3 regions of the Paenibacillus sp. MER 180 genome follow, and region 2 is predicted to be linked to each of the others. Evidence: riboswitches for the same ligand, from Rfam matches in the RefSeq annotation. Region 2 holds a riboswitch; each other region holds the start of a gene.

What was found. A riboswitch is a leader RNA that binds a small molecule or an ion and turns the genes downstream of it on or off. The one in region 2 is predicted to bind cyclic di-AMP.
Region 1: linked by a shared signal. The riboswitch ahead of M3661_RS10465 (CAP domain-containing protein) and the one ahead of M3661_RS17810 (TrkH family potassium uptake protein) in region 2 are both predicted to bind cyclic di-AMP.
Region 3: linked by a shared signal. The riboswitch ahead of M3661_RS26095 (C40 family peptidase) and the one ahead of M3661_RS17810 (TrkH family potassium uptake protein) in region 2 are both predicted to bind cyclic di-AMP.

The regions. Positions count from the first base shown of each region.
Region 1 covers NZ_JAMAVT010000005.1:240,009-243,287, reverse strand. Annotated here, with positions in the region: gene dhaK (dihydroxyacetone kinase subunit DhaK) at 1-1,509, shown strand, start outside; cyclic di-AMP (ydaO/yuaA leader) riboswitch at 1,681-1,810, shown strand; gene M3661_RS10465 (CAP domain-containing protein) at 1,817-2,704, shown strand; gene M3661_RS10460 (DUF2785 domain-containing protein) at 2,825-3,279, opposite strand, start outside.
Region 2 covers NZ_JAMAVT010000010.1:148,419-151,697, forward strand. Annotated here, with positions in the region: gene M3661_RS17805 (CPBP family intramembrane glutamic endopeptidase) at 1-1,034, opposite strand, end outside; cyclic di-AMP (ydaO/yuaA leader) riboswitch at 1,283-1,441, shown strand; gene M3661_RS17810 (TrkH family potassium uptake protein) at 1,501-2,859, shown strand; gene M3661_RS17815 (potassium channel family protein) at 2,899-3,279, shown strand, end outside.
Region 3 covers NZ_JAMAVT010000023.1:47,184-50,462, reverse strand. Annotated here, with positions in the region: gene M3661_RS26105 (M1 family metallopeptidase) at 1-151, shown strand, start outside; gene M3661_RS26100 (hypothetical protein) at 156-977, shown strand; cyclic di-AMP (ydaO/yuaA leader) riboswitch at 1,273-1,414, shown strand; gene M3661_RS26095 (C40 family peptidase) at 1,418-1,897, shown strand; gene M3661_RS26090 (serine protease) at 2,204-2,719, opposite strand; gene M3661_RS26085 (response regulator transcription factor) at 2,900-3,279, opposite strand, start outside.

The DNA of each region.
Region 1 (3,279 bases), on a different contig from region 2:
ATTTATCAAGCATTAAAGGCCTCTGCAAGCAAGAAGGGAACGCTGCTCATAATTAAGAACTACAGTGGCGACATTATGAACTTCAAAAATGCGTCGCATCTAGCCACAGAAGACGGAATTCAGGTCGATTATGTCAAAGTGGACGACGATATAGCTGTAGAGGACAGTCTATACACGGTTGGCCGCAGAGGTGTTGCAGGGACAGTGCTCGTTCATAAGATTGCAGGTGCGGCCGCTGAAGAGGGCTTGGAGCTTGCAGAAGTGAAGGCGATTGCCCAGCACGCGATCGACAACACAAGAAGTATTGGATTCGCGCTTACCTCATGCACAGTTCCAGCGAAAGGAACACCAACGTTCCAGTTGAATGACGATGAGATCGAATATGGCGTAGGAATTCATGGGGAGCCTGGTATTCGCCGAGAGAAGATCGCTTCTGCTAACGAACTGGCGAAGAAAATGGTTGCGGATTTGTTCCGTGACATGAAGATTACAGCAGGCTCGGAGCAGGAGCTAGCCGTGCTGATTAACGGATTTGGCGGATCCCCGCTGCAAGAATTGTACTTGCTGGCGAACGCCGTAGTTCGGGAGATTCATGCACAACAAATTACTCTTGTCAAAGTATTCGTAGGCAACTACATGACAAGTATCGATATGGCTGGCGCGTCGGTGTCGGTTATCCGCTTGGATGAACAGCTTAAGCATTACCTCGAAGCAAGCTGCAATACACCGGCGTTGCAGGTGAGTGGTTCATTTGAACCAATCCATCCTGAGGAGATGTCCGAAGCAGGAACTGCGAGCCAAGAGGTATCTTTCACAGTAGAGACGGACGAGTCCTTCTCGAAGGTCGAACATAATGTGTTCACGGTTAATAACCTGATCTATCTAACAGACAAGATGAGTGAAATCATCATTGAAAATGAGGTTCCATTCTGCGATTTGGATTCACATGCAGGTGATGGCGACTTCGGTATGAGTGTGGCGAAGGGCTTTAAGCAATTGAAAAGAGAATGGCATGACATCATTGCACATCATTCAGACAACTTGGGCAACTTCCTCCATGCTTGCTCATTAGTTATTATGGAGCATTGCGGCGGCGCTTCCGGCCCAATCTGGGGTTCAGCATTCCGTGCAGCCAGCAAGTTCGCGGGCGAACGCGTAGAATTGTCCGTTTCTGAATTTGCACAAATGATGCAAGCCGTTGTTAAAGGCATTCAAGACACGGGCGAGCGCTCCTTCGGAAGAGGAGCTGTAGTTGGGGATAAGACACTTGTCGATGCACTGGCACCATTTGCAGATGCGTGGGTGCAAAGTGCGGCTGAGGGCGATGACGTGAAGACTGCTTCTGTGAAAGCGGCAGAGGCTGCTGTTCAAGGTGCAAAGTATACAGAGACAATTGTAGCTCGTATGGGAAGAGCGGGGACGGTTGGCGAACGGAGTCTTGGCTATCCTGATGCTGGTGCCTATGCGCTTGGTGTGATTTTCACAGCGTTGTCCCAAGTGATCAAGTAAGAAGCGAGCGGATTAGGAATAGATCAATTTCCGACCAAATGGAATACTAGAAAAGTAGAACCGGAGTGCAGTCTAGCATACTCCGGTTCTTTTTGTTTGGAAGATATTATAATTAATTACAATATATTTGAAATGATCTCCTGTATTATCCGTGTTAGGATCGGAAACGTACCACAAAACAAGCCGAAGCTCATCAGAGCGCGGGGGAACCGATTCATTGGGGTGAAGTCGTGTAGCGACAGGGGAGTCCACTTTAACCCGAACCCGACAGCTAACCTCGCAGGCTGCAAAGGGAGAGATGTACAGGATGAAGAAGACATTTAAGAAAGTTGTAATTACAAGTGCGATTGCATTGGCACCGGTTATGGCGGTAAACTCTGCTATGGCAGCACCCGTTAGCCCAGTGCAACAGCCGAATCCGATGATGAACTCGAATTGTTCAAACCTGGGTATGAATATGGATCTCAATAGTATCTTCCAAGATAACTCGGAATTGAAGCAAATCTTGTCCAAATGGATGGAAGCCATTCAAAAAGAAATTGGGAACAAGCCAATCGTTCCGCCTCCAGTTCAAAAACCAGAGGTGGACAAGCCGGTAGTAAATAAACCTGAGGTTGAAAAGCCAGAAGCAAACAAACCTGAAGTTGAGAAACCTGAGGTAGAGAAGCCAGAAATCGAGAAACCTGAAGTTGAAAAGCCTGAGGTTAACAAACCAGAAGTAAACAAACCAGAAGTAAACAAACCAGAAGTAAACAAACCAGAAGCTGAAAAACCAGTAACACCTGGTGAAAATAAACCAACTGCGCCACAAGACAACAACAATGCGAACAGTGACTTCGCTAGCCAAGTTATCGATTTGGTGAACCAAGAACGTGCGAATGCTGGTTTGCAGCCATTGAAATCCGATGCACAATTGAACAAAGTTGCGATGATCAAGGCGAAAGATATGAATGATAACAACTACTTTGACCATCAATCTCCAACACTTGGCTCCCCATTCGATCTGATGAGAGCACAAGGTGTCAATTTCAATACTGCTGGCGAGAACATTGCCAAAGGCCAACGTAATCCGCAAGAAGTAATGAACGCATGGATGAACAGCGATGGACACCGTAAGAACATCCTGAACTCCAGCTTCACTTCCATCGGTGTTGCATACTACAATGGCGTGTGGGTACAATCATTCACAGGCTAACGAGTTAAGTATGTAGATATCACATCAAGAACCTGCAGGTAAGTGCAGGTTCTTTTTTTTGTATTTAATCAGGCGCTCTACAAGAGAATAACGAGGAAATTAACAGAAATGAAGCTGATCTTATATGTCTCTGTTAAAGACCGGATTCAGTTTCTTTTCAATGTTATACCAATTGTGCCATTCTGTTGTTGGATCGATGAATTCTCTCATTGCTGCACGCATCCATACAGATCGAGCAAAATTTTTAACATTTATGCGTCTACAGCGATGAATCACTTTGTCTTCATTGGGCAGCTCAACCTGCATAAGCCACGCGCAATAGGACGTGAACGACAACTTATTAAGCTCAAGCATTGACACGACGGCTGTCGCCATGCGTTCATCTTCCTCTGTTCGCAAGATATGATTCGCATGAAGAAGCATGTGCTCAATGGCACTGAGAAGCTTCTTGCATTCCTCTGGGCCAATGTGTGGACTGCGTACACAAGCAGCCATGACATCTGCGATGTGAGCTGGAGCATGAGCCCATCCCTTAACTTCTACATAATCGCGATAATCGTTCTCCTGCATGCAAT
Region 2 (3,279 bases):
ATAACGCCTTGAATTACTGTAATTGCGCCTTGAATGGCAAAGGATAGCCCCATATTCACCCCGTCCACAGGGGTACGGAGTTCCAGAGCGAAGAGACCCGGAAGCGCGTTCCATAGATGCAGCAGAGAAATTCCGCATGAGACGGTAGTAAGGGCGAACAATGTCTTCGATCCGAACTTCAGGCCATGGCGGTAGACGATGCAAGCGATCAGTGAACATGTACTTAGTAGGATCGTCATCCACATATAGCCGATATTGTAAATGGACGATGCAGTCTTCGTTTGATGCAGTTCTTCAGCTAGATAGCTGTTCGGGATAACCCAGTAGGGCTTCAGCATGACAATGCGATCTTGGGAGAAGACGGCCTTCACGTTCAATGCGGCTTCACCAAGTCGTGCTTCAGGCACGTTATACTCTACCGTGTCTAGCTCCGCCGATGATGCGATTAGTTTTAATTGGGCAGGATTCCATCCCATGTGCTTCAAGAGTGTATCAGCAAGCTTCTTGCGGTTCACTGAATCCAAGGCAGTCTCCGCATCTTCTGCTGACGCCATATCCACATGATTTCCCGTAACCCCGTTTATGTCGGAGGGGATAGGAGGCTTTTCCTCCCATTCGAATCCAATAATACGACCGCTTGTCATGTGAACGTCAATGCGCATGACACCGGATTTTCCAGCCCGATTCATATTCAATAATACCTGAAAAGTATCATAGGGACTGGATGGTTCCCATTTCTGAAATGAAGCGGTCAGCTTCTCCTTGCTCATGTAGCCGGAAACCGTTGATTGACTGCGATAAATGACGGTTGGAGCAGTATCTTCTTCAGGTGTAATTGAAATATGGAACTGTTTTAAGTCCTGTACAAATGTGAGTGCCTTTTGCGCTGCTTTCTCTTTGGTTAAGAGGGATTGGCTGGCTGCTGATTCCATCATGGCTTCTGTCTGCTGAAAGGGAATGAATACCTGAACAATGAGGAATAATAGAAATCCGGCCACAGAAGAAAGAAGAAGCGGCTTGGATACATAGGACATGTTGGAACCTCCATTCCATCACACATTTAGCGTATGGTTGCTTATTTGTTCATTTTATCCACTTCAACTTTGTAAAGTCCAGCAGAGAAAATGAAGAAACACCTAGCGAAAATGAGTGTTTTGAATACAATTGAAGAAAATGGGGGATTGTAAGCGCTATTTCTTCAAGTTTTTCGTCTTATTCTGGTTAATTTGTTCATTCCTTGACTTTGTATGCTGCAGGGGAAACGTATATAATCTCGTTATGAATTGCATACAAGCCGAGTTTCGTGAATGAACGAAAGCGGGGGACCCGATAAATGGGGTGAATATCGCAGTTGTGGATGCATAGAATCCACTTGCGATTAGGGCAGCCTGAACGTGCCCGAATCCGACAGCTAACCTCGTAGGCATGTACGTCAGGATACCAGCGATAGCATTGGATTTCCAGTGCTTTTTTTCGTGGGGAAAAAAAGAGGTGACTCCCGTGGAGGGAACAAAAAAGGCCATTCGATTCAATCTGACACCACCGCGAATTCTGGTTGTAGGGTTTGCAGCAATTGTATTATTGGGCGCATTTCTACTCATGCTTCCGATATCAAATGCGGATGGGATTCCGCTGCCATTCCTCGATGCATTGTTCACGTCAACGTCAGCAACTTGTGTGACGGGGCTCATTGTGGTGGATACGGGCACTCATTTTACCGTATTCGGGCAGGTGGTCATCATGCTGCTTATCCAAATTGGCGGGCTTGGATTCATGACAATGGCAACGCTGTTTGCATTAGCACTGAAGAAGAAGATATCGCTGAAGGAAAGGCTTATATTGCAAGAAGCGCTTAATCAGGGCAGCATGGAAGGCATCGTGCGCCTTATCCGTAAAGTGATCTTGTTTGCGGTATGTATCGAGGGGACGGCAGCTGTACTGTTCTCCGTGCGATGGGCATTTGATCTTCCGCTAGGCAAGGCCATTTATTTCGGTATCTTCCATGCTGTTTCTTTTTTCAATAACGCAGGCTTTGATTTATTCGGCTCTGTCAGTGGGCCGTTTTCGAGCTTAACCAGCTATGTCGGAGACCCTATTATTAACCTGGTATCGATGCTGCTTATTATCCTCGGCGGAATTGGATTTATCGTCTTGTCCGATTTGGTGGAATATAAGCGTACTCGCAAGTTGTCTCTGCATACGAAGATCGTGTTAACGATGACGGGATTGCTCATTGTAATCGGAACGGTCGTTATATTTATATTTGAATTTACCAATGCACGCACGTTAGGCAGTTTGAATGGTTGGGAGAAGTTCTGGGCATCCATGTTCCAATCTGTCAGCCCGCGTACCGCTGGAGCGAATACGATTGACATCGGAGCCATGCGCCAAGCCTCGCAATTTTTTATGGTTCTTTTGATGTTCATCGGGGCATCACCAGGATCCACTGGTGGTGGTATTAAGACGACGACGTTCGCCATTCTCATTGGAGCTGTATTTGCCATGATTCGCGGGAAAGAAGATATCGTCATTTACCGGTACCGACTCGCCAAGGATCGTATCTTCAAAGCAGTTACGCTAACGTTGCTGTCATTGTTCTTGGTCATTATCGTATCGATGATATTGTCGACAACAGAAGATCATAGCTTCCTGATGATATTATTTGATACAACATCGGCCTTCGGAACGGTAGGGTTATCAATGGGATTGACGGCGGATTTATCAGATATCGGAAAAGTGCTGCTGAGCCTGACGATGTTTGCAGGCCGTCTTGGTCCATTAACGTTGGCTTATGCGTTAGGCCCGAAAAATGAGCGGGAATTATACCGACACCCAGAAGGAAAAATAACGATAGGATAAGCAAGTTAGATTGTAACGGACGAAGGAGTATACAGGGATATGGAGTTGCAGCAGTTTGCAGTGATCGGGATGGGACGTTTCGGTTCGAGTCTCGCGAAGGAGCTAGTCAAGCTTGGACATCAGGTGCTAGGCATTGATAAAGATGAGGAAGTAATTGGGGATGTTATGGGTTTCGTAACCCATGCAGTTGTAGCGGACGCATCAGATGAAGAGGTGCTGCGCTCACTCGGCATACGTAACTTCGATTGCGCAATCGTAGCCATTGGTGACGATATTCAGACGAGCATTCTGGTCAGTATTCAGATGAAGGAACTTGGCGTGAAGAAGGTTGTCGCCAAAGCACTTTCTGAATTGCATGGACGTGTTCTGGAGCGGATTGGTGTGGATAGGGTTATTTACCCGGAGCGGGATATGGGCATT
Region 3 (3,279 bases), on a different contig from region 2:
GGTCATGGTTGATCCTCTATATTCGATTGTCGTTGAGAACAAGCACATCAATAATTATATGCGTGCTCATGTCGATGAACCTGTCCGTACACGAGTTAATTTATCCGTCATCAAGGTAATCGAAGCTGTTACGAACATTTTGGGGTGGTGATAGTGTGAAGGCTTATGTGCGTTCAGGCTGGAATTGGTGCAAAGAGCACATCTATATATGGGTCATTCTATTCTTGTACCAACTGTTATGGGGGTTCTTCCTCTATCGCTTCGTCGATGGAGTGGTAACACCTATCCTGCGCCGTTACCCAGATCCAGCACCTACCGAGATGAGCAGGCAGCTCTTTCTGACCGAAAGCCAGTTCTATCTAATGAAGACGAATGACTATTTCCCTTACTTATGGGCTATCCTCGGATTCGTTGCCGTCCATATGCTGCTTACCCCCTTCATTCACGCGGGTGTATTCCATGCTATGTCACGGCCCAAGCAGCAGGGGCTTGCCTTCTTCCAAGGGATCAAGCTCGCTTGGAAGCCAATGCTTGTCCTCTATCTACTCGAGACACTGCTCATTATCGCACCCGCTATATGGTTCGTTCCTTATGCGGCCCATGCCCTGTCCACATCGGCTTCTCTGTCTTCCTTACTCGTGGCAGTGGCACCGTTTGTAATCGCTTGGTTCATTGGCGGCTGGCTTGTTCATCAATTGTTCTTATTCCTTAACTTCGGCGCTGCCTCAGAAACACCGTTAATTCGATCTGTGACAGCCGGAACTCGTCGCTTGCTTCCCATTCTAGGATTGTCACTTCTCTTTATTGGTATCACTATTGGCGTAGGCATATTGTCCACAACGGCGGCGGCCGTGTTCACCGGAATTACCGCACTCATTATTCAACAGGCATTGCCTGCCATTATGACTATACTTAAAATGTGGGGATTGTCTGCACGCCACGCTGTCTGGCAGGAAGCAGAGCAACAGATGAAATAATGGGGGTTCTGATCGAACGCAATTTAGTTACAGAGTTAAAAAGTTACAAAGTTACAAAGTTACAAAGGGTTACGATGATATTGAAGCAGCGTAACCTAACAAAATGAATTAAAAAACTTGTCTATCGGCGAAAAAAACGCTGATCTGACAAGTTTTTTTCGTGTCAAGGACAAAAAATATTTGTCAAAGGAATTTCCGTCTGTTACAATAAATCTAGATTTATTACAACTTTGTCATGAAAGCGGCACTAACTCTTGCAAAATTGTTACTATCGCACGCAGCAATACATAATCCCAAAACCAGAATGCCGAGTTTCCGGGCGGACCGGAAAGCGGGGGAACCAGTTTTTACGGGTGAATTGATCTTGTAACACAGGGATCATAGGGGTCCTTCAACCGAACCCTCCAGCTAACCTCGCAGGCACGGAAGGAGCTTTCCCTTTGAAGAAGAAGCTAGTTACAGCGGTGCTCGGACTGAGCGTTCTGTTTACTTCGTTCAGTGCAGGCAGCACATTCGCAGCATCCAAAATGGACAACACGATTGAAGGTTTGCTTGGCATTTCGTACAAGTATGGTGGTACAACAACGAAAGGCTTTGACTGCTCCGGATTTACGAAGTACGTGTTCAACAAGTTCGAAATTGATCTTCCTCGCACATCTTCGTCGCAATTTGACTCTGGTGAGAAAGTTAGCAAAGACGAGCTTCGTCCAGGAGACCTGGTCTTCTTTGACACAAGCGGCGGCAACGGTGTATCGCATGTCGGCATTTACGTAGGCGACAACAAATTCGCACACGCTTCGACAAGCAAGGGTACACGCATCGACAGCCTTAGCATGGACTACTACGAGAAGCGCTATGTAGGTGCTCGTCGTGTAATGAACGAGAATGATTTTTCTTCTATCGCTACTGAAAATCAATAATATCAATAGTTTGATTGTTTACTGCACTCTTAATAATGATATGAACGACTACATAACCCGATGAGAAGCGCTACGCGCCTTTTCGTCGGGTTGTTTCATGTTACCCTCATTATCCGCGCAAATCCAACTTCTTTATCCTATGCATCTCTGCATGTCAACGATTCGTGCTTTTATCTATCTTTACGAAATATTTCTTTTTCGGTTTCAACCATTCTCATCGCCATTAACGACACAAGGACATGCGCTTGTGCGCATGTCCCGATATCTTGTCTGGATATTCACTATTTTCGCATAGACGCTTCTGATTTACTTGACTGACCCATTCGATTCTTGGAATTTCGCCTTAATCTCTTCTGGTGTGAGCCCATCCGCCTCCGCTCGATGCTTTTCTTCCTCGTGCTGAAGCTGAGTCTGACGATCCTCGACATGCTTCCCATTATTATGATGTTTCTCGTGGAACAGTCGTCCTTTTATGCCTAATTTCTCGCGTAATTCCTGGTGAATTTGCTTGTTGCTCTTGCCTTCTGTCGAAATTCCATGTTTCTTAGCGAGCAATTGAAGCTTCTTCTCGCGCAGCTGTTTCATTTCTGCACGAAGCTCCTTCATTTGTGCCTGTACTTGTTCTAATTGCTTATCTGTCTCCGTGCTCTGCTGATTCGGCTGTACTACAGCCTGAGATGAAGTGACCACTCGTACAGCAGCTTGCTCCCTGCTCTTATCTGCAGCAGCATCTAGCGCAGTTCTGCTTTGCGCTGCTGCAGGTGAAGCCATCAAGAGAAGCATTAGGCACGTCCACGCTGCTACGGTTGAATTGCGTTTCATAGGTTCCACCTCCTTATGTAAGGGATGGCTATAGTATGTTCGTAATTCCTGAAATGAAACTGAAAATAAGCTAAATATTCACTTAGAGAGAATGAAGCACTTACCCATTTATTTTCTGGATGCTAATTGAGCCGACAATTCTCTATCAAGTATCTTCTGCATATATTCCAGCAGCAGTTCTTAATCCAGCCAGCCCTTCTCCCTGGCAGTTCGAATCGCCTCAATGCGCGTACCCGCTCCTACTTTGCTAATCGCATCCGACATATAGTTGCGCACCGTTCCATAGGATAAGAACAATTTGGCGCTAATATCCTGCATGGACAGTCCGTTCTCAGCATGCAACAGCACTTCCTTCTCCCTCGGGGATAACGGACAAGGGTCTTCCCACGCAGCCAACGTTAATTCGGGACTCATCACCCGCTTGCCTGCATATACCTGGCGAATGGCATCCGACAATTCGTCGCTTGGGCTGTCCTTGAGTAAATAACCGCCTACACTGGATGCCATTGCACGCTGGAGATAGCCTGAGCGAGCAAAGGTCGTCAGCATAATAATCCGAC